Regions from separate parts of the Sinorhizobium sp. FG01 genome, predicted to be linked through region 3. Evidence: riboswitches for the same ligand, from Rfam matches in the RefSeq annotation. Region 3 holds a riboswitch; each other region holds the start of a gene.
What was found. A riboswitch is a leader RNA that binds a small molecule or an ion and turns the genes downstream of it on or off. The one in region 3 is predicted to bind cobalamin.
Positions count from the first base shown of each region.

Region 1: another riboswitch for cobalamin. It lies ahead of cobU (bifunctional adenosylcobinamide kinase/adenosylcobinamide-phosphate guanylyltransferase); the one in region 3 lies ahead of CO656_RS07165 (CbtB-domain containing protein).
Region 2: another riboswitch for cobalamin. It lies ahead of CO656_RS30285 (ABC transporter substrate-binding protein); the one in region 3 lies ahead of CO656_RS07165 (CbtB-domain containing protein).

Region 1 is NZ_NWTB01000003.1:404,445-414,746, forward strand. Features, by position in the region: gene cobA (uroporphyrinogen-III C-methyltransferase) at 1-123, opposite strand, end outside; gene CO656_RS04655 (cobalamin biosynthesis protein) at 239-697, opposite strand; gene CO656_RS04660 (TSUP family transporter) at 1,160-1,945, shown strand; gene cobO (cob(I)yrinic acid a,c-diamide adenosyltransferase) at 2,000-2,644, opposite strand; gene cobN (cobaltochelatase subunit CobN) at 2,655-6,680, opposite strand; gene cobW (cobalamin biosynthesis protein CobW) at 6,906-7,970, opposite strand; gene cobU (bifunctional adenosylcobinamide kinase/adenosylcobinamide-phosphate guanylyltransferase) at 7,974-8,501, opposite strand; cobalamin riboswitch at 8,634-9,029, opposite strand; gene CO656_RS04685 (FecR domain-containing protein) at 9,265-10,242, shown strand; gene CO656_RS04690 (adenylate/guanylate cyclase domain-containing protein) at 10,296-10,302, opposite strand, start outside.
Region 2 is NZ_NWTB01000012.1:151,546-161,847, reverse strand. Features, by position in the region: gene CO656_RS20930 (pseudoazurin) at 45-500, opposite strand; gene CO656_RS20925 (ABC transporter ATP-binding protein) at 497-1,300, opposite strand; gene CO656_RS20920 (iron ABC transporter permease) at 1,297-2,325, opposite strand; gene CO656_RS30285 (ABC transporter substrate-binding protein) at 2,322-3,296, opposite strand; cobalamin riboswitch at 3,539-3,771, opposite strand; gene CO656_RS20910 (hypothetical protein) at 3,922-4,176, shown strand; gene CO656_RS30280 (hypothetical protein) at 4,275-4,412, opposite strand; gene CO656_RS30520 (hypothetical protein) at 4,489-4,662, shown strand; gene CO656_RS20905 (MBL fold metallo-hydrolase) at 4,687-5,559, shown strand; gene CO656_RS20900 (flavodoxin family protein) at 5,614-6,687, opposite strand; gene CO656_RS20895 (class I SAM-dependent methyltransferase) at 6,844-7,920, opposite strand; gene CO656_RS20890 (helix-turn-helix domain-containing protein) at 8,077-9,126, shown strand; gene CO656_RS20885 (DinB family protein) at 9,234-9,806, shown strand; partial or broken gene CO656_RS20880 (dienelactone hydrolase family protein) at 9,834-10,302, shown strand, end outside.
Region 3 is NZ_NWTB01000004.1:350,444-360,745, reverse strand. Features, by position in the region: gene CO656_RS07200 (FAD-dependent oxidoreductase) at 1-1,511, opposite strand, end outside; gene CO656_RS07195 (LysR family transcriptional regulator) at 1,638-2,498, shown strand; gene CO656_RS07190 (alpha/beta-hydrolase family protein) at 2,505-4,196, opposite strand; gene CO656_RS07185 (Lrp/AsnC family transcriptional regulator) at 4,323-4,781, opposite strand; gene CO656_RS07180 (cystathionine gamma-synthase family protein) at 4,909-6,192, shown strand; partial or broken gene CO656_RS07175 (glyoxalase superfamily protein) at 6,219-6,568, opposite strand; gene CO656_RS07170 (anthrone oxygenase family protein) at 6,607-7,086, opposite strand; cobalamin riboswitch at 7,265-7,542, shown strand; gene CO656_RS07165 (CbtB-domain containing protein) at 7,582-7,758, shown strand; gene CO656_RS07160 (CbtA family protein) at 7,936-8,721, shown strand; gene CO656_RS07155 (ferric iron reductase) at 8,792-9,628, opposite strand; gene CO656_RS07150 (glucoamylase family protein) at 9,640-10,302, opposite strand, start outside.

The DNA of each region.
Region 1 (10,302 bases), on a different contig from region 3:
CGCCTGGCGAAGCGCATTGGCGGCATGGAGCGTCAAAAGACCGGGATCGCCGGGTCCGGCACCGACCAGCCAGACGGAACCGGGTTCGAGCTTCGGCAGGCCGGCAAAAAACATATCCGTCACCCCTTATTACTCCGGTCCTGGCGAAACATCTGAGCTTATTCTCTCTCGTAGGAAATGATGGCAGAACATTGAATCTGCATATGAAATGACAACACGTGTGTGCCCGCGCAAGGCATCAGCCGCCTCCCGTGGCGCCGGCTTCGGTTTCGCAGGTGAAGGCATGGTGCCGCGGTCCTGCGATCGCTGCCGTGGCCCGGGCCGAGCGGATCTTTGGAACGAGCAGCACTGCGTCACGCCCGACCCCCGCCAATGCAGCGCCCTCGGCAACGCCGTGGCAGCCGGTATGGGCAAAGACGATCTCGGACGGATTCTTAAGTCGCGCGGCTTCTGCCTCGAGCGTCGCAGCGTCGAAGAAGCGGACGGGCACGGAAAAATGCCGGCCTGCCGCGTGAATGGCCGGCTCTTCGGCGCGCGCGTCCAGCGAAGCCACGAATGCAATATCGCTCTTCGACGCGCCGGCGTCGGCGAGTGCCCGCTCGGCAAGCGCGATCACTTCCCCGGGCGCTGTATTTCGCTCGCAGCCGAGGCCGAGAACGAGTCGTGCGGCTGAAACTGGCCCCGTGACCAAAGACATCTGCAGTGCTGCTCCCCTGCAGCGCCACACGGCCCGGGGGCACAGAGCAGCTGCAAATCAGTGTAATTGCGCGATAGTCCCATGCCTTTGGGGTTGGGAGCCGCGCAGCGGTCGGCGTTCCACACGAAGCGCCGGCCTGGGCAGACAGCCGCACCGGTCAGGACAGCACCGGATCTGGCCCCCTGAATGGGTCGGCCGCACCGGACGCTCTTTCGATCCGCTCGCACGGACGCCGTCGCATGATCTTCATTTCTACCGAAGGGCATCCGGGCGGTCAAACCAGATTGCGCCATCACGGCGTCGTAAACACATAACCGAGCGCCGCCGCTCCGGCGGGCGAAGACAGGGAGCTTGCAGCAGCAGAATGGCATTTTCTGCGGAAATTGCCGACGACAAGCCTTTGCTTTTCACGCCCGGCTCTGACACAAGGCGGAAGCAATTCCGTTTCGTCTCGAGCTTTCCGTGACCGACCTCGCCATCCACCTGCTGCTCTTTCTGTTCGTAGCCGCCTTCATTGCCGGCTTCATCGATTCGATCGCCGGCGGCGGCGGGATGATCACCATTCCTGCCATGCTGATCGCCGGCATTCCGCCGCTCGAATCACTCGGCACGAACAAGCTGCAATCGCTCTTCGGTTCGGGCTCCGCCAGCATCGCCTATGCGCGACACGGCCATGTGAATTTGAAGGAGCAGCTGCCGATGGCGCTGATGTCGGCCGCGGGGTCGGTGCTCGGCGCCTTGGTCGCGACAGTCGTTCCAGCCGATGCGCTGAGGGGCGTGCTGCCCTTTCTGCTGATCGCGATTGCCGTCTATTTCGGCTGCAAACCGAATATCGGCGACGTCGAAAAGCACCGCCGCCTGTCGGCTTTTCTCTTCACCCTCACCTTCGTACCGCTGATCGGCTTCTATGACGGCATTTTCGGACCGGGCACGGGCTCGTTCTTCATGGTCGGCTTTGTTTCGCTTGCCGGCTACGGCATCCTCAAGGCGACGGCCCACACGAAGTTCCTGAACTTCGGTTCCAATCTCGGCGCCTTCATCGTTTTCGTTCTCTACGGCGTCGTGCTCTGGAAGGTTGGGCTGCTGATGGGAGCGGGCCAGTTTCTCGGCGCGCAGGTCGGCTCCCGCTATGCGATGGCAAAGGGCGCGAAGATCATCAAGCCGCTGCTCGTCATCGTCTCGATCGCGCTGGCAGTCCGGCTGCTAGCGGATCCAACGCATCCGCTCAGGATTTGGCTGGGCATCTGATCGCGCCGGCCTGCCTGTTCACGGCCGGCGCGTGAACAGGCCGGATTTGCACCGCTAGAACTCGACTCCCTTCTGCGCCTTGATGCCGGAGCGGAACGGATGCTTGACGAGTTCCATCTCCGTCACCAGATCGGCGATCTCGATGAGATCCTCCTTGGCGTTGCGGCCGGTCAGAACCACATGCGTCATGTGCGGCTTCTCCTCCTTGAGGAAGCGAACGACCTCGGCGACGTCGATATAGTCGTAGCGCAGCGCGATGTTGATCTCGTCGAGCAGCACCATGGAATTGCGCTCGTCACGGATCAGTTCCTTGGCCTTCTCCCAGGCCTTCTCGGCCATTGCCACGTCGCGGGCGCGGTCCTGCGTCTCCCAGGTGAAGCCCTCGCCCAGCGTGTAGAACTGGCAGAGGTCGCCGAAGTGCTTGTCGATCAAATCGCGCTCGCCGGTCTGCATGGCGCCCTTGATGAACTGCACGACGGCACAGGGCATGCCATGGGCGATATGGCGGAAGATCATGCCGAAGCCGGCGGTCGACTTGCCCTTGCCCTTGCCCGTATGGACGATGACCAGCCCCTTCTCGTCGGTCTTCGTCGCCATGATCTTGTCGCGCGCCGTCTTCTTCTTCGCCATCTTCATGGCGTGACGGGCTTCGTCCTTTTCGGCAACCGGTTCGCCGGTGTTTGCGGTTTCGTCGCTCATGGCATCCTCCCTATTCGTTGCCGGCGCGCGGGCGCTCGGGCTGAGCGCCCGACAGACTGTTCAGTTCAAATCGCGCCGAGTTGGAGCGCGGGTTCCAGAGACCTCGGTCGACCGCCTCCAGGAACCGCTCGGCGAGTTCGGCAAGTGCCACCGGGTTCTTGTCGCGCAGGAAATCGAGGACTTTCTCGTCGGCGATGAAGGCCTGGTAGGCCGCCTCGAAATGATGGTCGCGCACGGCCCCGGTCGTCGCGGCGAAGGCGAACATGTAATCGACAGTCGCGGCGATCTCGAAGGCGCCCTTGTAACCATGACGCATTACCCCGGCGATCCACTTCGGGTTGACGACGCGGGCGCGAACCACGCGGCCGATCTCCTCCTCCAGCGAGCGGATCACCGGCTTTTCCGGACGCGAATGGTCGTTATGGTAGATCGCGGGACGCTCTCCGCTGAGATATTCCGCCGCAGCGCTCATGCCGCCCTCGAACTGGTAGTAATCGTCGCTGTCGAGCAGGTCGTGCTCGCGATTGTCCTGGTTCTGGACGACCGCCTCAACGGTCCGCAGGCGCTCCTCGAAAAGCCCGCGTTCCGCCCTGCCGTCTTCGCCGGCACCATAGGCATAGCCGCCCCAGGTGAGATACGCTGCGGCGAGATCGCCGCGCTTTTCCCAGCCTTTCTCGTCGATCAGCGCCTGTAGACCAGCGCCATAGGCGCCCGGCTTGGCACCGAACACACGATAGGAGGCGCGTCTTGCCGCCTCCATCGGCTCGACGCCCTTTTCCTCGAGGCGTCGCGCTTCGGCACGCATGCGTGCCGCGATCATGTTGTCGGCATCGTCCTCCTCCAGCGCGCCGATCGCGCGGGTCGCCTTGTCGAACAGCGCGATCTGCTCCGGGAAGGCATCGCGGAAGAAGCCCGAAATCCTGAGTGTGACGTCGACGCGCGGTCGGCCGAGCACGGCGAGCGGCACGATTTCATAGCCGGTCACCCGACGCGACGCCATGTCCCAGATCGGCTTTGCACCGATCAGCGCCAGCGCTTGGGCAATGTCGTCGCCGCCGGTGCGCATATTAGAGGTGCCCCAAGCCGTAAGCCCGAAGGAGGACGGCCATTCGCCATGGTCCTGCAGATAGCGGCGGATGAGCAACTCGGCCGATTTCTTGCCGAGTTCGTAGGCCGCCGGTGTCGGCACGGCGCGGCTGTCGACGGAATAGAAATTGCGGCCGGTCGGCAGCACGTCCGGCCGCCCGCGTGTCGGCGCGCCGGATGGGCCAGGCGCGACGAAGCGGCCGTCGAGACCGGTGAGCAGGCCGGTGATCTCGGCAGCACCCGACCGTTCTATTGAAGGCTTCAGCCGTGCCTCGATCTCGTCGAGCACGGCTTGCGTGTTGGTCCAACCGTCGGGGCAAGCGATCTCGCCCGACACCAGCTTCGTGGCGAGAAGCTCGATGCGCTCAACCGTATCGCCGGCGGTGCGCCAGGAAGCATCCGAGAGGTTGGCGAGGAGATCGGGCTTTGAGCCGAGCCAGGGCGCGGATAGAACGCAGTCGAGGGGGTCGAAACGTTGTGCGGGAATACTCCCTTCTGTCCTGCCGGACATCTCCCCCACAAGAGGGGAGATCGGCGAGTGGCGCCCGTCCGTTTCTTCACTCCTGCCAGCGACAATGGCGACTGTAGCGGTATTCAGATTTCCCTCCGCTGCGACAGCGTTTGCGGGAGAAGCGCTCGCATCCCTGCTCTCCCCCCTTGTGGGGGAGATGTCCGGCAGGACAGACGGGGGTACTCGCCCGGCATCACCCAACCCCAGGTCCGCCGAGATCGCGCGCTGCAAACTCTGATCGCCACCCTCGCCCAAGCCACGCGGCACCCGGGCAAGCGCCACCGTCAGGTCGGTCAGCAGCCGCCCTTCCGGCGCCACGCCGAAGATGTGCAGCCCGTCGCGGATTTGCATCTCCTTGAGCTCGCAGAGATAGGCGTCGAGCTTTTCGAGCGCCGTGTCGTCGCTGTCGCCCTTGTCGATGCCGGCGTCGTGGTCGAGGCCGATGTCGCGCACGAGATCGAGGATCTGACGACTGAGCAGACGCAGCCGTCGCGGATCGCCGCCCGCCGCTTCGTAATATTCGTCGACCAGCGCTTCGAGATCCTTGAGCGGTCCGTAGGACTCGGCGCGTGTCAGAGGCGGCGTCAGGTGATCGATGATCACCGCGCTGGTGCGGCGTTTCGCTTGCGTCCCCTCGCCCGGGTCGTTGACGATAAAGGGATAGAGATGCGGCGTCGGGCCGAAGATCGCCTCTGGGTAGCAGGTCTCGGAAAGCGCCAGCGCCTTGCCCGGCAGCCATTCGAGATTGCCGTGCTTGCCCATATGGATGATCGCGTCAGCGCCGAAGGTTTGGCGCAGATAGGCATAGAAGGCGATATAGCCGTGCGGCGGCACGAGATCCGGCGCGTGATAGGTTTCCTTCGGATCGATGTTGTAACCGCGCGCCGGCTGGATACCGACGATGACCTCGCCGAACCGGGCAAGCGGCAGGGTGAAGGCGCCGTCGAGGAAGAAAGGATCGGCCTCCGGCGTCCCCCAGCGCACGCCCACTTCCGCCTGAATCTTTTCCGGAAGAGAGGAGAAGAAGTCCTTGTAGTGATTCAAGGAAATGGTTTCGCGAATTTCCCGGCCGCGGCTTGCGGCATTCGTCGGTCCGGCCATCAGGAAGCGGATCAGCGCCTCGCCGCCTTCGGGCAGATCGCCAGTCGAATAACCTTCCGCCGCCATCGCCTTCAGCACCTCGACAGTGCCGGCGGGTGTATCGAGGCCGACGCCGTTGCCGAGACGTCCGTCCCGGTTCGGGTAGTTCGCCATGACGATTGCGACGCGCCGCGCCTGCGGCTTCGCGCGCCGCAACCTTGCCCAATTACCGGCGAGCCGGGCGGCGAAGCGCACGCGGCCGGCAAGCGGCTCATGGCCGACGATGTTTGCCTCGACAAGCGGGTCGTAGACCGATGCCGCCTTGAAGGAGACGGCGCGCGAAAGGATCCGTCCGTCCACCTCCGGCAGCGCGACATTCATACCGAGGTCGCGCGCCATCAGCCCTTGCGGCGAGGCTTCCCAGGCTTCGCGGGAGGAGCCTGAAAAAATCACCTGCAGCACCGGCGCGCCGGTGGATTCCAGCACCGTCGGCTGCCGGTCGGCGCCGGGCGCCGAGACGGCAAAGCCGGTGGCATTCATCACCACGTCCGGCGCCGCCTCGGCAAAGATCGCTTCGAGAGTACCGACCGACACCTGATCCTTGAGGCTCGACACAAAGACCGGAAGCGGGCGCATGCCCTCCTCGGTCAGCGCCTCGATCAGGGCCTCGACCGGCTTGGTCTCGCCGCTCTGCACGAGGGCACGGTAGAAGCAGATGGCAACTGTGGGACGAGCTTCCTTCTTCCCTTCGGAAGTCTGCGCTCCCCCGACATCGCCGGCGATACGCACCCACTCGTCAACCCCGATCACGCCCCTGCCCGGCCACCAGATGCCGGCTTTCAGCAGCGGCCGCGCCGGTTGCGGCTTTTCGGCGCCATCGATCAGCGCCTCGGCATAGTCGAGGAACAGGCCGGCATTGTCCGCGCCGCCTTCGTTGAAATAGGCCCAGAGACGCTCACGGTCTTCCGCTGCAACGGTCGAGAAAGGGTCGAGACCCGGGTCCGGCTTGTCGTCCCCCGGCAGCACCGCAATCTTGAACTTGCCCGCCACCGCCGCGGCATAGAGCGCCTCCAGCACGTAGCGAAAATAGCTGGCGCCGCCGAGCGGCCGGACGACGATCAGCTTCGCATGTCGCGCGGTACGTTCGACGTAGGTGTCGACCGACATCGGATGCATGAGGTTCATGAGGCTGGCGATGCGCAGGCTATTCCCGCTCGCGCGCCGGCGATGCGCGGCGGCAATCGACGCAAGCTCGGTATCGGCCGCCGACAGGAACAGGATATCGGCCGGGCTTTGCCCGAGATCGATCGCTTCGTCGCCGTCGGCGATCGTGCCTTTCTGGGCTAGGAGGAGATGCATTGTTGCTTCCCGCTGGGCTCGTGAAGAGACCCCTCCCCAGCCCCTCCCCACAATGGGGAGGGGTTAGGTCGTGCCACACGCACTCTTTCCCCGAGTATCAGCCGTTCGTGCCATAACGCCGCCCCCCTTTGGGAACGAAAGCGCCGCCGCAAATGCCAGCCGAGCCCCTCCCCCTTGTGGGGAGGGGTTGGGGAGGGGCTCTTCTCACACGCGCTCAAAACAACCTCACGCCAGCGCCGAAATCGCCGCGCGCACGGCCGCCTCGTCCATGTCGTGCAGGCCGATGACGACGAGGCGCGTGTCGCGCGTCTCGCCGGGTGCCCAGGCACGGTCGTAATATTGATCGACCCGGCTGCCGACCGCCTGGATCAACAGACGCATTGGCTTGCCGGGTACGTCGGCAAAGCCCTTGAGGCGTAAAACGTCGTGCTCGGCGATGACGGCCTTGAGCCGGTCGATGAAGGCCGCCGGTTCGGCAATCGGGCCAAGTTCGACGACGAAGCTGTCGAATTCGTCGTGATCATGTTCCTCGCCGGCCTCATGCTCCATCTCGTGATGCGATTTGCGGTCGGCGATCTCGTCTTCCGTGCCGACGCCAAGCCCGAGCAGGATCGCGGCTGCCACCTCGCCGTTCTTGGCCTCGATCATCGCCGGCTTGCGGCTGATGCGCGAGGCGACTTCGTCACGCACGGACTTGAGGCCCGCAGCATCGATGAGATCGGTCTTGTTCAGAACGATGAGGTCGGCGGCGGTGAGTTGGTCCTCGAAGAGCTCTTCCAGCGGGCTCTCATGGTCAAGGTTGTCGTCATTGACGCGCAGCGCATCGACCTTGTCGTGATCGTCGGCAAAACGGCCGGCGGCAACGGCGGCGCTGTCGACGACGGTCACGACGCCATCGACCGTCACTTCGCTGCGGATGTCGGGCCAGTTGAAAGCGGCGACCAGCGGTTGCGGCAGCGCAAGGCCGGAGGTCTCGATGACAATATGATCCGGGCGGTTCTCTCGCTCGAGCAGCTTGGTCATGGTCGGAATGAAGTCGTCGGCGACGGTGCAGCAGATGCAGCCATTGGTGAGCTCGATGATGTCCTCTTCCGAGCAGGCTTCAGCGCCGCAGCCCTTCAGCACGTCGCCGTCGACGCCGAGATCGCCGAACTCGTTGATGATCAATGCGATCCGCTTGCCCTCGGCGTTCTGCAGCAGGTTGCGGATCATCGTCGTCTTGCCGGCGCCGAGGAAGCCGGTGATGACCGTGGCGGGGATCTTGCCCGACTGGGCCTTTGCAAGTGTCATGAATCAACCCTTCATTTTCAGCGGCAACCCAGCCGCGACGAAATAGACTTCGGCGGACTTCTCCGCGACGATTTGATGGAGGCGGCCGGCATGGTCGCGGAAGTCTCGCGCCATGCGGTTCTCCGGCACGATGCCGAGACCGACCTCATTGGAGACGATGATGACGCGCGCCTGCATGGCAGGCAGCAAGCCGGCAAGTGCCGCAAACTCGGCCGGCATGTCGCGCTCTTCCATCATCAGGTTCGTCACCCACAGCGTGAGGCAGTCGACAAGAATTACGCGCTCCGGTGCATCCAGTCGACGAAGCAGGCCGGAGAGATCGAGCGGTTCCTCGTGCGTTGCCCAGCCCTTGCCCTGCCGCGCGGCCTGGTGGCGGGCGATACGATCGCGCATTTCCTCGTCATAGGCGCGGCCGGTCGCAACATAGTGCATCCCGAGCCCCGAGGCTTCGGCGAGCTTCTCCGCGAAACTGGATTTCCCGGAGCGCGCGCCGCCGAGCACGAAGACCGGACCGGCATTGGAGAATGTCATCCGACCAGATCCCATGCGAGGAAACTGGTGGGGACAAAGCAACGATAGCAAGCGGACGCGTGACGGGCACGCGCGAAAGACGATAAATAAGCCACGACAACCTCCGTGCTGGCATTGGGGAGGACTCCCCCGGGCGATGCCCTGATGGACGGCAGGTCTCCTGGCTCTCGGCGTCACGGGCAAGCGCTGCGCACGCGGTGCCCAGCGCTATTGGGCCCGAACGGGTCCGCCTCGCCTTCCCGGCGTCTGCTGGCTCGTGAAGGCGGACGATTCGTAGAAAGAGAGGCGTCCAGCCCGGCTGCTCACGATGCCACGCCAGTGGCTTTTCCGGCGTGCCTCCAATTCCGCGACAACTGCCCCATGCAGTTTCACCGGAAGAGGTGCGGCATGCCCGATGGCGAACCCTGACCGTTCTACAGTCGCGGGGTCGGCTGCGATAAGGGCGCCCGGTGTGGGTCCGCCCGTCACATTCCCATTTACTCTCCCGCGCCGCTTCGGTGCGGGGGAACCATCCAATGCGTTAATTATGAAGCGGATGCGTCAAAGTCAATCGACGGTCTGCGACGCGAGGTCGGCAAGTTGCGGCAGCGCGAGGTGCGTCGCCAACTCGGCGCCTTTCTCCTAATCCGAACGGGTAGGCAGACGCCCGTCCCAAGCGCGTGATAAAACGGGCATTCGAACCCGAGGCGGCTCCGATGCTTCGCCACGATGTTCGATTATGTCCACGGCACTGAATTTGTCAGTTCAGCCTGGAGGGGGTGCGATGGCATATCTGCGTCGTGCCGCATTTGTCGCGCTGAGTGTCGCGCTTTACGGCTCCATGCCAAGCAAGGCCGCCGAACCGATTGGTCAGGCGATCCGGATCAAGACTGAGGTCAGCGGAGCGAGCGGACCACTGGTCGTCACGGACCCGGTGCACCGCGACGAGCGGATTCGGACATCCAGATCCGGCCTTGGCCAGTTCGTCTTCCGAGATGGAAGCAAGCTTGCCGTCGGTGCCGGCTCGTCGGTCGTCATCGACAAATTCGTCTTCGACGACTCGAGATCGGTGCAGAAGCTGACCGTCGCGGCGGCGAAGGGAACGTTTCGCTGGATCAGCGGCAACTCGGGGCACTCGGCCTACCAGATCCTGACACCGGCCGGAACCATCGGCGTTCGAGGCACGGTCTTCGACTTTTACGTCGGCGGAGACGGCACGACGGCAGTGGTGCTCCTGAGCGGCGCTGCCGAATTTTGCGGCCGAGGCGGCTGTCAACAGCTGACGCGGCGCTGCGACTGCGTGGTCGCCCGTCCCAATGGCGATATGACCGATACGCGACGGGTCGACCGAAGCATCCTCAGGACACTCGGCAACCAGCAGGCCTTGCCGTTCCTCTCCGGCAGGCAGCAGCTGTCGCCCGGATGGAGCGGCACCGGCTGCGGCCTTTCAGCTGAGATCCAGATCCGTCCAGATCGGGTCCGGCCGCTCGTCGCACCGCCACCCGAACCGGCTCCGCCTGTCGAGACGCCGCCCCAACCCAAGCCACCCAAACCCGACAAGCCTCACAAACCCGACAAGCCTCACAAACCCGACAAGCCTCACAAACCGGACAAGCCCCAAAAACCAGAAAAGCCGGGCAAGCCGGACAAACACGACAAGAGCTGGCACGATAAACCGAACAAGTTCGACAGGTCGGACAGGCCGCGCAACCGTGATTACTCGCACGAGCGGAGCAAGGACCGTTCGTTCGGACGACGGTGACTGTAATTGAAGTGCCGGAAAAGCGGCGCCTTTTGCATCAGTCGGCGAAGCACCTATTCG
Region 2 (10,302 bases), on a different contig from region 3:
TCAGTCAATTCGATCCTGTTCCAGCGACCGGGTTGCCCCGACCGCTATTTCCCCGCCAGCTCTGCCTCGGCCTGGGCGAAGAGCGCCTCGAAGCGCGGCATCGCCCGGGCAGGAGCCTCGATCGCACGATAATTCTGCGGAAGCTCGACGTCTCCGACCTTGATCAGCATCACCATGCCCATGCCGTAGTGCGGCGAGCATTTGATGCCGTAGAATCCCGGCCGATCGAAGGTGACGACGATCTCCTCGTTGATCTTGCCCTTGAAGCCCGGATGGCCGTCCGGGAGCATGCCGTCGATCGTCGCGGCATTGTGGCTTTTGTTGGCGGCGATGTACTTGACGCTGTCGGCGGGCTGCAGCGCCAGGAAATCCGGTTCGAAGACCATCGAAACCTTTTCGCCGCGGTTCAGCATCTTGACCTCGCCGGTCTCGGCGCTGGCCATGGCCGGCATCGAGATCACGATCAGGGCGAAGAGCAGGCGCCTGGTAAGATTGATCATGAAATCCTCTTCAGCATCGGCTTTCCGGCGGCCGGTAACCCGGGCGCGCGGTAACGGATATGACAGCGGCCCTCGCTTTGGTGCTCGACGTCGACGTCGACACCGAAGACGGTGCGGATCCGCTCTTCGGTGAGGACCTCGTACGGGCGTCCCAAGGCGGCGATGCGGCCGCCGCTCATCAGCGCGATCCGGTCGCAGAACGTGGCGGCATGGTTGAGATCGTGCAGTGCCGCGACCGCCGTCAGCTGCTGCTGGCGCACCAGGTGCAGGAGACTGATCTGATGGCCGACGTCGAGATGGTTGGTCGGCTCGTCGAGGAGGAGGATTTGCGGCTGCTGTGCCAGCGCCCGGGCGATGTGCAGGCGCTGCCGCTCGCCGCCCGACAGCGTGTGCCACATCCGCGCGGCGAGCTGCGCCATGCCGACATTACGGATCGCCTCGTCGACGATGGCGTCATCCATGGCCGACCACGGCGTGAGCGGCCCGAGATGCGGCGTGCGGCCGAGTTCCACCGCCTGGCGCGCCGAGATGCGCTCGCCGGTTTCGGCCTGCTGCTCGACCAGCGCGATGCGCTTGGCGATCTGCTTCCGGCTCAGCCTGTCGACGCTCTCTCCGTCGAGCAGAACGTGACCGGACCGCGGCCGCCGCAGGCCGGCAAGCAGCGACATCAGGCTGGTCTTGCCGGAACCGTTCGGACCGACGATGCCGAGAAACTCACCGGCGGCGACGTCGAGCGAGACGTCCTCGAGGATCGAGGCGCCGCCGGCCGACCATGAGACGTTGCAAGCCGAAAGCGTCATCGAACCGTCCTGCGCTGGCTGAGGATGGCAGCGAAGGCGGGCGCGCCGACCAGCGCGGTGACGACGCCGATCGGCAGCACCTGCCCGGGAATGATGATGCGCGACACGATGTCGGCGGCGATCATGAACACCGCTCCCACCAAGGCGGAGACCGGCAGCAGCAATCCGTGCCGGACGCCGACGATCATACGGGCGATATGGGGGATGACGAGGCCGACGAAGCCGATCGACCCGACCATGCTGACCATGGTCGCCGTCATCATCGCCGATACGCCGATCAGCACGGCATAGACCCGGCGCACCGGGATGCCGAGCGAGGCGGCGGATTCGGAGCCGAAGGTGAATGCGTCGAGGGCGCGTGCGTGCCAGAGACAGACAATGAGGCCGACCAGGGCAACAGGCACTGCGAGCCAGACATCCGGCCAGCGGACGCCGGAGAGATTGCCGAGCAGCCAGAACATGATTGCCCGCGCCTGTTCCGCATTCGCCGCCTTGGTGACGATCAAGGAAGTGAGCGCGTTGAAGAGCTGCGAGCCGGCGACGCCGGCCAGAACGATCGCGCCATGACCCCTGCCCGCCCGCACCGCCAGCAGGCTGACGAGCCCGAAGGCAAGTAGCGCCCCGCCGAAGGCGCCGACCGGCAGCGTCAACAGCCCGGCGCCGATGCCGAGGACGGCGACGCCGACAGCGCCGGCCGATGCGCCCGCGGAGATGCCGAGGATATAGGGGTCGGCCAGCGGATTGCGCAGCAGCGACTGCAGCACGACGCCGGAAAGCGCCAGCGCCGCACCGCAGCTGGCAGCAGCGATGGCGCGGCTCACCCGGTAGTTCCAGATGATGCCCTCGTCGAGCGCATCGACGCCGTAGCCGGCATCCCACAGGCGGTTGGCGACCGTCTTGGCCACCACGCTCATGGGTATGGCCGTCTCGCCGATCGCCGCACCCAGCCAGAGCGCGACGAACAGCACGACGAGCGCCAGCAGGCTGGCGCTCGTCCGGGACAGGGATGGTGCGCTGCCGATCACTTGTTCAGGCCGGATTTCTCGACGGCATCGGCAAGCACCTCGATGCCCTCGATGGTCCGGATCGTCGGGTTCATCGCCTGGGCGTCCATCTCGACCACATGGCCGTCCTTCACCGCAGGCATCAGGCTCGAGACCGGATCGGACTCGAGGAACTTGTGCTTGACGGCGACGTCGTCGGCGGGGAAACGACGGCGCTCCATCTTGCCCGCGACGATCAGCGTCGGGCCGGACTTGGCGATGGTTTCCCACCCCACCGTCGGCCATTCCTCTTCGCTGTCGATGACATTCCTGATGCCGAGCGAGCGCATGATGTAACCCGGCGCGCCATTCTTGCCGGCGACATAGGGATCGATGTCGAGCTCGGCGCTCGAGAACCAGAACACTGCGGAAAGCTTGCCGTCCGCCGAAGCGATCTTCTTCTTCGCCGCTTCCTCACGCGTCTTCAGTTCGGCAACCAGCGTCTCGCCGCGCTCCTGGACGTTGAAGATCTGCGCGAGTTCGGTGATTTCCTGATAGATCAGGTCCATCGTGAACACCGAATGGCGAACGCCGTCGCCGCCGCCGGTATTGTCCTTGCCGATGCAATCGGCCGGCGACGTATAGACCGGTATTCCGAGCTCCTCGAACTGCTCCGGCTTGGCGACGATGCCCTCCGGGCCGACATGCCACTGGAACTGCGCGGTCACAAGATCCGGCTTCTTGGCGACGACGCTTTCGAAGCTCGGATCGTTGTCGGCGAGCCGTTCGACCTTGGCATTCACCTCCTCGTAGCCCTTGATGACCGGCCCGATCCAAACGGCGGTGCCGACCATCCGATCCTGGAGGCCGAGCAGGTAAAGGATTTCGGTGCTGCTCTGGCCGATCGAGACGGCCCGTTCGGGCGCCTTCTGAAACGTGACCTGACGGCCGCAATTGGTGAGCATCAGCGGATAGCTGGTTTCGGCGGCTTTCGCCTCCATGCCGATAGCCATAAGAGCGGCGGCTGCGCACAGGATGCCGTGTTTCGATTTCGCAAACAGGATTTTCATAAGCCTATTTCCCGGATTCGATGAAACGGCCGAAAGGATGCGGCCGGTCGCGGCGCGAACGGACGGAGTCAGCCCGCCTGCCGACAGTTCGGCGGCGTCGCGGAACGGGAAAGACCAGAGGCAAGGCGCGGGTCGGCGCAAGGAGAGGTCATGCTGTGTCCTGTTCCGGGCATCCCCGCCCGTGATTGGAGTGAACGCATGACGGCAGGTCTCCTGGCTTGCGGATATCTGCCGTCCACCTGCCTTCCCGCGACAATTTCGCAGTGGCATGACGCTTCTCGCGTCACGAGGATGGGCGGCAATCCGCTTACAGTTGCGGGGGCAGCCACGGTCTTGGTCCCTGTTGGGTCGTCCGCACCGTGTTCCCTATTAATCCCCTTCGCTTCATCGTAGGGGAACCGTCGCTGGCTTCCTTAATTCGTTGATCATGACTGGTCAAGGCCAGTGCTGCCTACCAACATTTCGGCGATGCCTCCACACAGTGCGGACCCCGATGCCGAGGCCGCCGCTCCCTGGGCCGCCACAATCAGGTATAATCCCGAGCGATTTCAGGTCGGGAGGAAGGACGATGTCGATCGACGCGGAACTGCAAAAAGTCGAGGCCGGATACGCGATCGAATACCTGCAGGAGCATCCGGAAGCAGGCCTCTGCTGCGAGGAACGGCGCTGCTGGATTACGCCGAACGCTAACGAGACCGATCGGCAGGCGCTGCTTCTCGATGCGGCCGAGGCCGAGCGGCTCAAGGACGACCCTCGCCTGCGGCTCGTCTCGGGTATAGCCCATGCGGGCCGGTCTCTCTGGGTGGTTCGCAGGATGACCTGACGATCCGCAGAAGACGATCAATCGCCTTGCGCGGGCCCCTGCGCAATGCCGTTGACGATCAGGCGGATGCAGCTGCGCATGAAGCCCGGCCATTCCGGTCAGCCCGGCCATTCGGGTCCCTGGCCGGTCTCGAGCGCCGCGGCGCCGAAGATCAGGTCCATGAAGATGCGCGCGGTGGGCAGCGGCTCGCCGATGTCGAGCAGTCCCCTCGCCCGGCCCTCTTCCAGCCATCGCAAACTCCTGCTGGCTGCGGTTCGCCTGCCGACAACAGCCGGCCGATCCCGAAAGACGCAGGAATGTAGGGATTTGTTAATGAATTGGCAAAAATACAACCTTTCAATGATTTATGGCACCACAACGAATCGCGAGTTTCCTAATTCCGGCCACGCAGGGCTAGAGCCAAATCATGCGCAAACCGATGTGAGCGGCGGTCAGGATGTGATAGTTCTGCGCTGCCGAGCCGCCGACCGCCGCGGCAGAGATTGAAGCCAATTTGCTCGAGAGCCTCGCATGCCAGACATGACCTCGACACTGAGAATCCTTGAACCGCATCACGGCGTCTTTGCCTACTACGACGGCCGCATCGAGGGGCGGAGACTTCATGGCGCGGAGCCGAATTGGCTCGATGACGGTGCCTACGGCTTGGGGGTCGCCTCCTATGCGGTCTTTAATGCAGGCGAGGCGATCGTCTACGACACGCATATCTCGCTTGCCCATGCGCAAGCCATCAGGCGCCATCTCGAGGGGCTCGGCGCAAGGACCATCCGGGTCGTCCTCAGCCATTGGCACAATGACCATGTCGCCGGTAATGCGGTCTTTGCCGATTGCGAAATCATCGCGCTGAAGCTGACCGCCCATCTGCTTCATGCCAATCGCGATCAACTCGCCACACGCGTCCCGCCCATCAGCCCGCTCGTCATGCCCAATCGTCTCTTTGAAACGAGGCTGGACCTTGAGGTCGGAAGTCGCCGGGTCGAGCTCCACCATTTCGACATCCACAGCGCCGACGGGACCATCCTCTGGTTGCCGGACGAGAAAATTCTTCTGGCCGGCGATACGCTCGAAGACACCGTCACCTATGTTTCCGAAGCGGAGAACACCGAGAAACACATTCGCGAGCTCGCGCGCCTGGCGACCTGGCCGATCAATCGCATCCTGCCGAACCACGGCGATCCGGATCGGATCGCGGCAGGCGGATATGAAGCGTGGCTCATCGACGCCAACCGGCGCTACCTCGAGCAGTTGATGCAGGCGGTCAAACAGGGCCGAGCCGCATCCCTCAAGGACTTTATCGCCGAGGACCTGGCAACGGGGGCCGTCTCGTATTTCGAGCCCTATGAGGCCGTGCATCGGAAGAACATCGCCGCCCTCTCCGCGCTATGAGCTTGTCCACCGCCTCGACCGTGGTTTACGGGCATCGCTTGCCGTGAGCTTCGATCACTTCTGGCGTGGCTGCGAGAGCTCCTTGCCGGCAGAGACCCACTGTCCGTTTCGCTTGAGCATCACTGCCTCCAAGAGAGTCCGCGCCGCGTTGCGGACCTCTTCCTGCACCGCCTCGTCGGCATCGAGCTCCGCATGGCTCAGCGCATAGGGCTTCCAATAGCCGATATAGCGATCCAGTTCCGCCAAGGCGCCAGCCGGTTCGAGATGCATGTAGCAGAGCCAGTCCGACAGGCTGCGCCGAACGTTCTCGACCCCTTCCACGTCTCCATGCACGATGACGGAAAAGAGCCGCCCGGCAAGATGCCGCGGATAGCTCCAGCCCTCGAGTTCGAGTGCCTTGGCAAGTGCAGCATCCTTGCCCTTCGTCAAGGTCGGATCGGCATTGCCGCCATCGGCGCAGACGAGCCGGTCCATCATCAGCTTGATCGGGGAGCTCACCTGATACCAGTTGACCGGCGTGACGATCATGATGCCATGCGCCTCGACCCACATCGGATAGATCTCGTTCATCCAGTCGTCGACCTGGCCGAGCGAATAGTTGGGGTAGCAGGAACACGGCCAATGGCACAGAGCCGGCGAGGTGGAAAAGCAGGCCTTGCACGGATGAATCACGCGACCATATTCGGAAGCGAGGCGATGCAGTTCGAGAACGGTCGTCTTCACCCCGTCCGTTCGGTCCAACGCGTCCTGCGCGATCCGCGTCAGTCTATAGGACTTCGACATCTCGCCCGGACAGGTGTGCTCGCTGCGCGACGAGCCGCTGATCAACAGGATACGCGCCGGCCCGTCCGGGTCGTCGTGGCGCATCTGCGCCGCATGTATCGCATCGCGCGCGGCGAGCCAATCGACCGACAGTTCGTAGTTCGGATCCTTGAAGGCGGCTCCGGCCTTGCGGGTACGCGGCGCCTTTCGCTGATGCTCGTAGGCATCCCATGCCGCGGCAGCGATCCTGTCCAGTTCCGGGCGAAGCGCGTCGAAGGCCTTGTCCTGGAACCGGTTGAGAAAGCGGCGGCGAAATTCGCTCTCCATGAGCCTCGGGCTTGGCGTGCCCTTGCGCGGCTCAATCATCGTCGGTTTTGTCTCAGGGCTTTTCGTCATGGCGCACGTCCAGCTGCGGTTCGTTCTCTTTATACCTGCAATCTGTAATCGAGCTCGGCAACGATTGTTCCGGGCAGTAAGGTACTGCCCGGATATTCAGGTTGATGGATCACGGAGCACGCCGCTCTAGAGACGCGCCTCAAGGATCAGGTTGAACGGCGTTTCCAGCGCGCGCCTGAAGCGGCTGAAGCCGGCCTTGCGGAACACGTCCTCAAGGCGCGCTTCGCCGGCCTGGGCGCCGAGCACCAGGCGGCCGCCGTCGGCGATCGCATGGGCGCAGCAGATCGTCGTCGAGGCGGCATAGTAGATTCGCGCCACCGGCGAGACATTGTCCTCGACCCGGTCCTTGGCGAAGGGCTCGACCAGCATCACGGTGCCGCCCGGTGCGATGGCTTTCGCGGCATGCGAGGCCGCGGCGACCGGATCGCCCATATCGTGCAGGCAATCAAAGAAGCAGATGAGATCGTAGCCGGTAGCCGGGTAATCGTCGGCGCAGGCGGTCGCAAAGCTTGTCCGCTCGGCAACGCCTGCCAACGCCGCGATCTTCCAGGCCTCCGCCACCGAATCCAGGTGGTTGTCGAAACCGCGGAACTCGGAGGCCGGGAACGCCTCGGCCATCAGCACCGTCGAGTGGCCGTGGCCGCAGCCAACATCGGCGACGCGTGCGCCGGCTTTGAGCTTCTCGACGACGCCGTCGAGCGCCGGCAGCCATTCGGAAACCAGGCTCGCCTTGTAGGCATTGCGGTAGAAGGCCGCGACCCCGCAGAAGAGCTTCCCGTCATGGTCGCCCCAGGCAATGCCCCTGCCGGTTCGGAAGGCCTCGAGCGCCTTCTCCTCGTCCGTCCACATGGACGCTGGCACCGCCCAGGCGTTCGGGATGAAGTAGGGACTGTCCTCGTCGGCCAGCACAAGCGCCTGCTCCGGCGCCAGCTCATAGGTATCACTCACCGCATGATAGCCGACATAGCCGCCGGCAAGCTGCGAGCCCAGCCATTCGCGCACATAGCGCTCGGCGCAGCCGGCGCGGCCCGCGAGCTCCCGCGAGGTGAGCGGGCCGGCTTCCGCCATCGCCTTGTATAGGCCGAGCCGGTGGCCGAGACTCACCATCACGCCGCCATAGCCAGCCGAGAGGTCGCCGATCGCGCGGGCGACGAACGCGTCGAGCTTGGCGGCGTCCACGCTTCCTTTCCGGGTCTGTTGCATATTCGTCTCTCCTCCATGGGCGCCGATGAATTTCGGCGATGGTCGAGGATCGCAGCAATCGCGGTTGAGCGGCAGAGCCGATCGGTCCACAATCGGGCCGTTTGCGCCACAGGCCGTCTGTTTGCGCGTCGTCGTTAACCAACCGGGGAATTCGAGATGCCAGGCCAGAGAGCCGAGACCGGCACGCAGCCCATCCACGTCAGCCTCGTCGCCATCCCCGAGGCGGTGGTCTCGACGCTGACCGGCATCTTTGACGTTATGAACGCCTTCGCTGTGATGGCGCCGCTCGGCCATGCACCGCTCGACCCGCCGCCCTTCCGGGTCGAGATCGTCGGACTGGAGCAGGGACCGCTGCAGCTCGCCAGCCACGTGCCGATTTCCGTCCAGCGCAGCGTCGCCTCGCTCGTGGCGACTGATATCGTCATTGTCCCCTCGGTCCTGCTCGGACCGGAAGGCTGGAAAAAGGGCCTGCACACAGAGCTGGTCGACTGGCTCCAGGCGATGCACCGGCGCGGCGCGCTTCTCTGCTCCGCCTGCTCCGGCATCTTTCTGCTCGCCGAAACCGGGCTCTTCGACGGCGTCGACGCAACGGTGCATTTCGGCTACGCACGCGCCTTCGAGTCTGCCTTTCCCAGGGTGCCGATTCGGCCCGAACAGGTGCTGGTCGTCTCCGGCAAACGCGAGGAACTGATCAGCTCGGGCGCCTCGATGACCTGGCACGATCTGGTACTCTATCTGATCGCCCGCCATGCCGGCGCGACCGCAGCGCAGGCCGTTGCGCGGCTCTTCGCGCTGCAATGGCACCAAGACGGGCTCGCCCCCTATATGACCTTCGAGGGACGCAAGGACCATCACGATCTCGCCATCAGCGCCGCGCAGGATTGGCTTGCCACGCATTTCCCGGTCGCCAATCCGCTGGAAGAGATGATCCGCCTCACCGGGCTGAGCGAGCGCACCTTCAAGCGCAGGTTCACCGGCGCGACGGGCTTGAGCCCGATCTCCTATGTGCAGCGGCTGAGGATCGAGGAAGCCAAGCGCCGGCTCGAGCGGACGGAGGCCCCGGTCGACGAGATCAGCTGGCAGGTGGGCTATGAGGAACCGGCCTTCTTCCGCCGTCTTTTCAAGCGGCTGACGGGGGTGACGCCGGGAAGCTATCGCCGCCGCTTCAAGATCCCGGAATTCGCGCAGCCGCGCCGGGAGAGCTGAGGCGCATCGGACTCCTGAGCTTGCATGAAGCCCTTGCCCGCATCTTCTCGTTGACCTCGACCGCAGCAGCCGCCACAAAAGTGTCGACGCATGAAAACGAGGCAATCATGGACAGAACGACCTTCTCACCGGATCTCGTCTGCCGGCCCTATCGCCAGCTGGCCCGCAATGCGCGCCTTGCCAATGCGCGCCTCGACCGCGCCTGCATGGCACTGCAGCCCGGCGAATGGGAGGCGGCGCGGACCTCCTTCTTTCCTTCGCTGAAGGAAACCATGGTGCACCTCCTGAATGCCGATCGCTACTATATCGACACGCTGCGGGGCGATCTGGCGGGCCCGCCGAACCCGCCCGGCAGCCGCGCCACCCCCGCCGAATTCGCGGCCGAGCGGGCGGAGGTCGACGACTGGCTGGTCGATTTCTGCGAGACGCTGACCCTCGAGGTACTGTCGCGGAAGATAAGTATCCCTTGGCCGGACCGGACGCTGACCGAGACCGTCGCCGACACCCTGCTGCACGTCTTCCTGCACGGCCAGCACCATCGCGGCCAAATCCATTCGATGCTCTCCGGCACCAGCGTTCCGCCGCCGCAGATCGACGAATTCATCCTGGCGGACAATGCTGAAGCGCGGGTGGAGGACCTCGCCGCGCTGGACTGGAGCGAGACCCTACTGATGCGATAGGCTGACCGCCCGGTTTGCTGCACCGACATTGCCACCAGCACGAGAGATATGAGAATGGCGACCGTAATCCTCTTCCATTCTGCCTACGGTCTGCGCCCGCTCGAGCGCGATGCTGCCGAGCGCCTGGCCGCGGCCGGTCACCAGGTGGTAACGCCGGATCTTTACGATGGCCGCGTTGCCGGCTCGATCGGCGAGGCTGTCGCCCTGAGGGACGGGATCGGCTGGCGAACGCTTTTCGAGCGAGCCGAACGGGCAGTCGCCGACCTGCCGGCAACGGCAGTGCTCGGCGGATTTTCTATGGGCGCAGCCGTCGCCGCAACCCTCTGGGCAAAGCGTCCCAAAACCGCCGGACTGCTCTTCCTGCACAGCATCGCCGAACTCCCCGCCAATGCCCGAACCGGCGTGCCTTTGCAGCTGCACCTTGCCGATCCGGACCCCTTCGAGCCGGCCGAGGAGGTTGCTGCCTGGAGGGCTGCCGCGGCAGAAACGCCGATCG
Region 3 (10,302 bases):
AGCCGAAAGCGCGAGAAACCCGGCAGGTCGAGAATACCCGCAGCATCGCGCACCGCCAAACACTCCTCCTCGATGCGCTTCGCCCAGGGGCCCTCGCGGCCCCAGGTCTGCGTCGCCGCGTCGGAGATATCGTCGCCGGGCTTCGCGTACCACATGGCCCGCTCCCAGCCGTTATAGGGCTTGAACTGCGCGCCAAGCGCGGCGATGCGGTCGTGGATAGGCGACAGCTTCTTGTTACGCCCGGCCGGCCAGTAGTGTTTGGGGAAATGCATCGCGTATTCATGGCCGTAGATCTCCTTGCCCTTGGCGATGCAATAGTCTTGATCGGTATAGTCGGTGTAGCGCCGCGGATCGCAGGACCACATGTCCCATTCCGTCTGGCCCTCCGTCACCCATTCGGCCAGCACCTTGCCGGCGCCGCCCGCCTGGCAGATGCCGAAGGTGAAGACGCAGGCCTCGAAGGCGTTCGGCACGCCCGGCATGGGCCCGATCAGCGGATTTCCGTCCGGCGCATAGGGGATCGGTCCGTTGATCACCCGGGAAAGCCCGGCGGTCCCGAGGATCGGCACTCGCTCGACCGCATCGTTCAGATACCATTCCAACCTTTCCAGATCGTCCGGGAAGAGCTGGAAGGAAAAATCCTCCGGCATCGGATCGTCGGGCGCCGTCCAGTGGGCACGGCAATTCCGCTCGTAAGGCCCTAGATTCATGCCGAATTTCTCCTGCCGGAGATAGTAGGAGGAGTCGACGTCGCGGAGCAGCGGCAGCTTGCGCCCGGCCTCCTTCGACCAGGCGGCAAGTTCCGGGATCTCGTCGAAGAGGATGTACTGATGGCTCATCACCATCATAGGCACGTTGCGGCCGAACATCTTGCCGACCTCGCGCGCGTAGTAGCCGGCAGCGTTCACCACATATTCGCAGCGGATTTCTCCTTGCGGCGTGGTGATCACCCATTCATCGTTCTCGCGCCGTGCCGCCACGACCGGGCAGAAGCGGATGATTCTTGCGCCCATGTCGCGCGCACCCTTGGCCAGCGCCTGGGTAAGCTGCGCCGGGTCGATATCACCGTCATAGGGATCGTAGAGCGCCCCCGTCAGTTGGTGGGTCTCGAGGAAGGGATAGCGGCTGCGCATCTCGTCGGGCGTCAGGATGTCGAGGTCCATGCCCTGGTAGCGCCCCATGCCGACGACGCGCTTGAATTCCTGCAACCGCTCCTTCGAATGACCGAGACGGATCGACCCGGTGACGTGGTAGTTCATCGGGTAGTCGATCAGCTGCCCAAGCTCGCGATAGAGCGACGCCGAATAGCGCTGCATGTTCATGATCGACCAGGAGGAGGAGAAGGTCGGAACATTTCCGGCCGCATGCCAGGTCGAGCCGGCGGTGAGCTCGTTCTTCTCCAGCAGCACGCAATCGGTCCAGCCCGCCCTGGCCAAATGGTAGAGCGAGGACGCGCCGACCGCTCCTCCGCCTATAATGACGACACGCGCGTGAGACGGCAAATTCGACATGCGTAATTCCCTCTTTTGACGGGATATTTGACGAGGAGTCCGAGGCCATCAAGCAGGGAGAATCGGCTTTATTAATTGACATTTTCGATTAGATTGATTGCAGCATGCGTGAGGAGCAGCCCCAAGATGCAAGTCGATCTGATCGAAACCTTTCTGGATCTGATGGAGACGCGGAATTTCAACCGCACCGCCGAGCGGCTGAACATCACCCAGTCGACGGTTTCCCACCGCATCAAGGCGCTCGAGGCCCAGTTCAGCCGCAAGCTCTTTACCCGCAACAAGGGCGGCACGGTCCCGACCGCCTCGGGCCTGCGCTTTCTCGACTATGCGAAGGCCCTGCAGAATCAATGGCATGAGGCAACGCGCGCAGTCGCGAGCGCCGGCGCCTTGGAGCGCTCGATGCGGCTCGGCATCCAGCACGATCTCGCGGAAGCATTTGCCGGCCAATGGGTGGCGGCCATCCGGCGCGAATTGCCTGCAACGGAAATCTATATGGAGGCGGATTACTCGAACCAGATGAATCGCGATCTTGCCGCCGGGGAACTCGACCTGGCGCTTCTCTTTACACCGCATTATTTGCCTGACCTTCATTACGAACGGATCGGCGAACTGCATTACGTGCTGGTCAGCACCGAGGCCGGCGACCTGGCCGGCGTGAAGCCCGAGACCTATATCCGCTCCAGCTATTCGCCCGCCTTCGACCGTGCCCATCGGCTGGCGCTGCCGCACCTCTCGGCTGCCTCGCTCGCCGCCGGGCAGAGCATGGCGATCACCGGGCTGCTGCGCACTCTCGGGGGCGCCGCCTATCTGACAATCGCCACAGCCGAGCGGCTTTCCAACGACGGGGCCGCGGTCGTGGTCGCCGATGCGCCGGTCATCCCGCAGGCCATCTACGCGGCAACGAGCCTTCGCACCCGCCACGCGCACCAGCACCGCAAGATCATCGGCGCGATGGAAGGGCTGCTCGCCAATTCGGCGACGCCGTAATGCAGATCAGAACCTGCCCTTGAACTCCGCCTTCAACCGCGCGACATCCTCTCCCGTCACCCCTTGCGGATCGGTCACCGCCACCCAGGCGTCGATATAATGTTCCGGCGCGTAGACGTGGCCGTAACCGATCGTCGAGGTCGTGGCCAAAGCCATGTCGGCGAGGAGCTGCAGGCCGGTGACGACGGGAAACCAATTCAAGGCCGGAGAAACATCCGGCCCGCGCGGCGCCTTCATCCAGTCCGGCTCGCGGTACAAGGCGTGCGGATCGAAGAAGGTCACCGGATCGCTGGCATATTGCAGATAGACGATCCGCATCGCGCCCCAGTGCGCACCGGGAATATCGAGCGCGTTCTCCTGGTTGGTGAAGCGGATGATGGAACTGTCCCGGTAGCGCGGAAGCCAGGCGGGCGAACCGGCGACGCGGTCCGCCGTTACCGAGCGCCACAGCCCGCTCTGAAACGGCGGGCCGCTCCAGAGCGCACCCTGGAACGGGTCGCTGATGACATCGAAGAGATCGACAGACCCTTGTGAATTCATTGCCCCGAGACTCAATCCATGCAGATAGAGCTTGGGGCGCCGGTCCTTCGGCAGCGTGGTCCAGTAGCGGTAGACCTCGTCGAAGAGCGCGTTCGCCGCATCGGCGCCATAGCCCGGCTCGACGAGCAGCGACAGCCAACTCGTGAGGTAGGAATATTGCACCGCGACGCTCGCAACGTCACCATGCAGCAGATATTCGAGCGGATCGAGCGCTGCCGGATCGATCCAGCCGGTGCCCGTCGGAACGACGACGATCAGCGACTTGCGCTCGAAGCCTCCGGCGCGCTTCAGTTCTTCCAAAGCCAGCTTCGCTCTTTCCGGCGCCGTGTCGGCGGAGTTCAGCCCGACATAGACGCGCACGGGGTTTGACGCCGCGCCGTCGTAGAAGTCGCCGATCTGGGCGCCTGTCGGCCCCGAGGCGACAAACTGCCGCCCCTGCCGCCCAAGCTCGTCCCAGCGCACCAGCGACGCGTCGCTGCCGGTCTTGGCGGGATCGGTCGGGGGCGCGACGTCGGGATCGATCAGCGCATCGAGCTGCTGGAACGAACTGTCGGCGGCACGAAGCGCGAACTCGAAGATCACGCCATTTGCCAGCGACCAAAAGAGCGCGAGGGCGACCAGCCCACCAAGGGCGTTGGCGATCGGTCGCGTCAGGAAAACTTGCAGCCAGCGAGAAAGAACGCTGAAGGTGAACCGGAAGAGCCGTGCCAGGAAGATGAGAGCGGCGAACACCATGGAGGCTATGAGGCCGAGTTTGATGGGCTCGGCGCTTTCGATGGGCTCAAGCCCCATGATGCCACGGACGGTATTTTGCCACCCGGCTGCCTGCCAGAGAAACACGGCAGCTGCCGCTATGCAGACGATGGCGGCAGCGATCTTCAGCGTGCGCGCCCGCCGCGTCGTTGGCTCGGGCAGTTCGAAAAAGGACCAGAGCCAGCGCAGGAATGTCCCGATTGCGTAGCCGGCGGCGAGCGAAGCGCCGGAAATCACCGCCTGAATCAGATAGGGATGAGGAATGAGGCTCGGGGTCAACGAGACCGCGAAAAAGATCACGCCGACAAGCAGGCCGCTCGTCGAAAAGGACCGCAAGAGGTTTGCCAGATAGCGCGGGGCAGGCCGCGTCGCCGTCGACAGGTCCGTCTGTTGAAGGTGTTCCATGGCGGGCCTCCACGCTGCGGCATTGTCACTTTGTCGCCCGATAGCCAAGCGACGCATTGCGGCAATGTCGCCTTCCGCTCCCGCACAGTCAATCGGCACAACCCGACGATGAGCGGCAGTCACGCGCTAGATCCTCCTTTCCTTGATCGTGTTCATCACGAAGCTCGTCTCGATCGAGGCGACGCATTTCAGCCGGGCGATCTTCTCCTTGATGAAGCGCTCATAGTGATCGAGGCCGGAACTCATCACCTTCAGCACGTAGTCGCGCGAGCCGGTGACGAGGTGGCATTCGAGCACCTCGTCCCAGTCGCGGATCGCCTCTTCGAACATGACGATCTCGTCCTCGTGCTGGCGGCTGAGGCGGACCGTGGCGATCGCCGTCATCGTCCAGCCTTCGATGACCGGATCGACGAGCGCCGTATAGCCGCGGATGACGCCGGTTTCCTCCAGACGCCTGATCCGCCTGAGGCAGGGAGACGCAGAAAGGCCGACGCGCTCGGCCAGTTCGTTGTTGGTGATCCGGGCATCGGCGACCAGTTCCTTCAGGATGCGGCGATCCATCTCGTCGGCAATTTTCTGCGTCATCTTGCTGTAACCTCGGCAAAAACTTGCGCTCATCAAAACGAAGTGATCGCAAATAGCAAGGATCAGCCCGGGCGTTTGATATAAATTGGCGGATAGTGGAGTCCGCTAGCGCCCAGGGAGAGAAACCATGACCGCGCCGCATCCGTCGAAGACCCATATCGGCAACCACAAACTGCATCCCGAGACGCTGATGCTGAACTACGGTTACGATCCCGAGCTCTCGGAAGGCGCCGTCAAGCCCCCGGTGTTCCTGACTTCCACCTTCGTGTTCCACTCCGCCGAGGAAGGCCGCGACTTCTTCGATTTCGTCTCGGGACGGCGCGAACCGCCGGCGGGCGTCGGTGCCGGGCTCGTCTATTCCCGTTTCAATCACCCGAACAGCGAGATCGTCGAGGATCGGCTTGCCATATACGAACGCGCCGAGGCCGGCGCGCTCTTCTCCTCCGGCATGTCGGCAATCGCCACGACCCTGCTTGCCTTCGTGCGGCCCGGCGACGCAATCCTGCATTCACAGCCGCTATACGGCGGCACCGAGACGCTGCTCGCCAAGACCTTTCTCAATCTCGGCATCCACGCAGTCGGCTTTGCCGACGGCGTCGATGAAGCGGCCGTCAGCGCCGCCGCCGAGGAGGCCATGAGCAGGGGCCGGGTCGCCGCGGTCCTCGTCGAAACGCCGGCCAATCCCACCAACAGCCTCGTCGACGTCGCGATGATCCGCCGCATTGCCGAAAAGATCGGCGAAAGACAGGGGCAAAGGCCGATCGTCGCCTGCGACAACACCCTGCTCGGCCCGGTCTTCCAGCACCCGATCGACCACGGCGCGGACCTGTCGCTCTATTCGCTCACCAAGTATGTCGGCGGCCACTCCGACCTGATCGCCGGCGCCGTGCTCGGCTCGAAGGCGCTGATCAAACAGGTGAAGGCGCTGCGCGGCTCGATCGGCACGCAGCTCGACCCGCATTCCTGCTGGATGCTCGGCCGGTCGCTCGAAACGCTGTCGGTCCGGATGGAGAAGGCGAACGAGAATGCCCGGATCGTCGCCGAGTTCCTGCGCGACCACCCGAAGGTCGAAGGGATCCACTATCTGCCCTTCCACGACGAAGCCTCGCCGGTCGGGCGGACCTTTGCCGCGCAATGCACCGGCGCCGGCTCGACCTTCTCCTTCGACATCGCCGGCGGCCAGGAGGCAGCCTTCCGTTTCTTGAACGCCCTGCAGATCTTCAAGCTCGCCGTCAGCCTCGGGGGCACGGAATCGCTTGCGAGCCACCCGGCGGCGATGACTCATTCGGGCGTGCCGATCGAGGTGCGGCGCCGGATCGGCGTGCTCGAATCGACTATCCGCCTGTCGATCGGCATCGAGCACCCGGACGACCTCGTCGCCGACGTCGCGAACGCTCTGACGACCGTCTGATCCATTGAGCGGGGGCCGTCCCCCGATCAATGCGTCAGAATATTGACTACGTTGCCGAACGGATCGCGCACGAAGAGCGTCGCACACCCCAGGGTTCGTCAGTGATGTCATAGACGATTTCGATGCCGGCCGCCTTCGCGCGCCGATAGACTTCGTCGACATCGTCCACCTCGATCGAGAGCGCCGGCACCGGCGTTCCCGATCCGCCTTCAATGGCAAAGCTGACCTGCGGCATTGCCGATCCGCCTTCCGCCGCAAAGGTGACCAGCCAGCCGTGATCCATCACCACGTTGAGGCCAAGCAGATCCGTATAGAAACTGCGCGCGCGTTGCGGATCGGATACTTGAAGATTGGGCACGATGCGTCGGACTGCCATTGGATCCTCCCCAGTTTCATCGTCCTCTTTCCTAGGCTTCAGCCGCGTTGAAAGCCAAGCGTGAAAAGGGCGAGCGAAGCTATCGAAGCGATCGTGCGGACATGGTTCCACCAGACCCAATCGGTCAAGTAGCGCTGCTGCCAGACTTCGGTGGCGGCCTCGACCGAAGTGGCATTCGCCAGCGCGTTGTTGAGCGGAACGTTAAAGACCATCGTCACCGCGAATGTGCCGGCGAGGTAGACGAGTCCGCCCGCCGCCAGGAGATAGCTCCCCTCCCCGCCCCAGATGAAAGCGGCAGCTATGAGGATCACGCCGAGCAGCGCCGTGCCCATGAAGGCGGCGAAGAACAACGGATTCTGGATCACGACGTTGATCGCGTTCATGGCAGCAACGCCCTGCTCCGCCGGCAATCGCCGCAGCGCCTGCATGATGCAGACGGAAAAGACGAAGAAGAGCCCGGCCATAAGTCCGGATCCGATGACGGCGGCAAAGGACAGGGCAGGAACAAGGGCAAGCATCGCACGGACCCCGGGTCGATCGTGCGGCCTGCGGCCGCACGCGCTGCCCAAGAGATAACCGACCAATGCGATATAGTCATCAGGAGTTGTTCCCCATGTGGCGGGCAACGCGAAATGCGCGCAACCCTCTCCTCCACTTTCCACCGCGGCGCGATTGACATCATTGGCGGCCACACCTAATCATCGCTGATCGGTTGGTTCCCGGAATGCGAACGTGTTTCGGGAGTAAACGGGAATGTGACGGATGGACCCAAGCTGGGCATCTCAATCACTGCCGACCCCGCGACTGTAGAGCAGCGTGAATTTGCCGTTCCGGAGCAATCCGGAAGAAGCCACTGGAACAGCCGCGAGAGGGCGGTTCGGTTCTGGGAAGGCGAGGCAAATCCTTGGTGACTAGGCTAGCCTGGGCACCTGACGCTGCGAGCCAGGAAACCTGCCAAGCGATACGGGCATAGTGCCCAAGGGGAATATCCCATTGCCATCACGGAGGTTGTCATGGCTACGTCTACAGTTTCGAGCATTCCGCTCTCCCTCAGCGACCGTCTGACCGCGGGCATCATCGCCCTCATGATCGGTGGCTTCCTCGTTTTCGGTGCCGGCCTGGCGAATTCGGCCGTGCTGCACGACACGGCACACGACACGCGCCATTCCTACGGCTTCCCCTGCCACTAAGCGAAGTCATGGAGCGCCTGCCGCGTTCCACACCAAACGATACAACAATCGACCCTCCGGTGCTCGGAGCGCGCGTCGTGCGTCTGGCACGCGCCCGCGCCTTCAAGCGCCGGCTTGCGTCGATGGAATCGGGCCGGCTTACCGCAAGGCGGCCACGCCCGCTGAGGAAAATCGACAATGATCGTCAAGACACTTCTGGCCGCGGTCGTGGCCGGGCTGATCGCCGGCGTCTTCATGACCGGCGCCCAGGAATTGCGGGTCACGCCGCTTATCCTGCATGCGGAAGAATTCGAGGGCGAAGCGCCGGCTGCAACCGGGCAGCCCGCCGGCGAGCAGCCGGCCACGGATCATCAGCAGCATTCGTCGCTGAAAGGATCCCAGATGTTAGGCGAGATGCTCGCAGCACTTTCGCCGGTCACCCCCGCCTATGCCCATGAGGGCGAAGAACACGAGGAAGGCGGCATCATGTTCGGCATGAGCCGCTTTTCCGGCACGCTTGCCGCCAATCTGGTCACCGGCGCCGGCTTCTCGTTGCTGCTTGCAGGCATCAGCCTGATGATCGGCTACCCGATCACGCTTGCCAATGGCGCGCTCTGGGGCGCCTTCGGCTGGCTCGCCGTGCACCTGCTTCCGGCCGTAGGCCTGCCGCCGGAACTGCCGGGCTTTCCGGCGGCCGAGCTTGGCGACCGGCAGCTCTGGTGGGGGGCGACGGTGCTACTCTCGGCCGTGGGACTCTATCTGCTGGCACTCCGCCCGGAAATCGTCGCCAAGCTCGCGGGTCTCGTCCTAGTCGCCGCTCCCCATCTTTATGGTGCGCCGCAGCCGCTCGACATTTCCAGCAACGTGCCGGCTGTGCTCGGCGCCGAGTTCGCCGTCGCCGCGCTTGCGACGACGCTCGCCTTCTGGCTGGTGCTCGGCATCGTCTCCGGTTTCATCAACGACCGGTTTCTCCGGGCGCACTAACCGGCCCCCGCGCCTTCGCCGCTTGTCCTCTCCCCGCCTGCGGGCAGCACGCGGGGAGAAGGCAAGGGTCTCATTTGCTATCGAGCAGGTGGGCCCGCAGCATCTCTCGTCGAAGCTCGGGCTCGAGCAGCACGCAGGTGTCGCAGAAGCTGCCGCCCTCGGCACGATAGAAAAGGCAACAGCCGCCGCGGATCCGGTAGGTCCTGGAGCGAAGCTCTCCCCCACTGCCGGAGGCCGCTTCGATCTTTTCGTAGTGAAGCTGCCGCGAGGCAAGCGGCGAGTGGGCCTTTTTGACGATCGCCAGCGCCTGCCCCGTCGCCCTGTCCTCCCGTTGCCGCCGCCGCCCGATCTCCAGGAAAGCGCCGGCGAGACTGTCCGCGGCCAACCGCCATTGCGCGCGCGCTGACAGGCCGCAGCGGCGTTTCAGCAGCGCGATCACCGGCTTCAGATGCGCAACGAAGGCATCGTGAAAGCGTCGAGTCGGCTCGTCCGGCTCGATCTCACTCTCGCTCCGCGGAAGGTCGACGAGGAAATGAAAGCGGCCGGCCACAAGCGACCTCCCGTCGCGGGCACGCAAATAGGTTTCGAAACGCAGGCCCGCGACCACCGGAACAAGGCCGCTCACAAGATAGATCGCGCCCGCCGCAAGGCTCAGCTGATGGCTGTAGAAGGCGACCAGGTGCGCCGCTCGAATCTTATCGTCCATGCCGGACGCGAAACGGTCCTGATAGGCCAGGCAGGTCTCGAGGTTTGCCGGCTTCGACCAGAAAGCGTCTGGCGATTGGAAATGTGCGTCAGAGGTCGCGACCGAACAGGCGACCTCCGGAATGGAGGCCGCCAGCCATTCGATCGCGGCAGCCGCCTCCATGACCGCTCTGCTTTCCCGCTGCCGATGCCCCTGCCCCATGCTCCGTCCCATCAAGCCGCGCCGGGTGTCAGCCAGCCCCCTTCGAATCCAGCCCTTTTCAGCCCCCGGCTGAAGTCCGGGATACTGCGCGTCAGTTCCCAGATGAGGCCGCTTCTCCAGTTCTCGATCATCATGACGGACAGCCCCTGGTCAAGCCCGACAATCCTGTCGTCGACCCAGCCCTCGCGCCCTGCGCCCGGCAGGCTCGGATTGAAGCCGCCGGGAAGGCGGCCGTCGCGAAGCAGTGCCGGATAATGCGCGAGCAGATGCGAAAGGCTATCCAGGCAGTCGTCCGGTGCGAAGGGCAGTCCGGCAAGCGGAGCCCAAGGGACCAGGGTCCCGTCATCGGCGCCGAACGGAGCGCCTCGTGCCGCATAGCCCAGAAGCCTCTGCCGCCGGCCGTCACGCAGCCGCATCCAGCCCTTCGGCGCATGGCAGGCGCTGAAGCCCCAGAGGTTGCGGCAATAGCCGGAAAAGCCATGAGGATTCTCTTCCGCATGCGCCCGCTGAAGCGCGATCGCTCGGCAGCTGTTCGCGAAATAGTCGCTGCTTGCCGCCCGCATTCCCGTATCGCCTATGCCTCGGAAGTCGATCCAGGCATGGGGAAAGAGGTGGATGAACAACGCGCCCGCGTGCAGGTGCGACATCCCGCCAATCGTCAGCCATTCATGTGC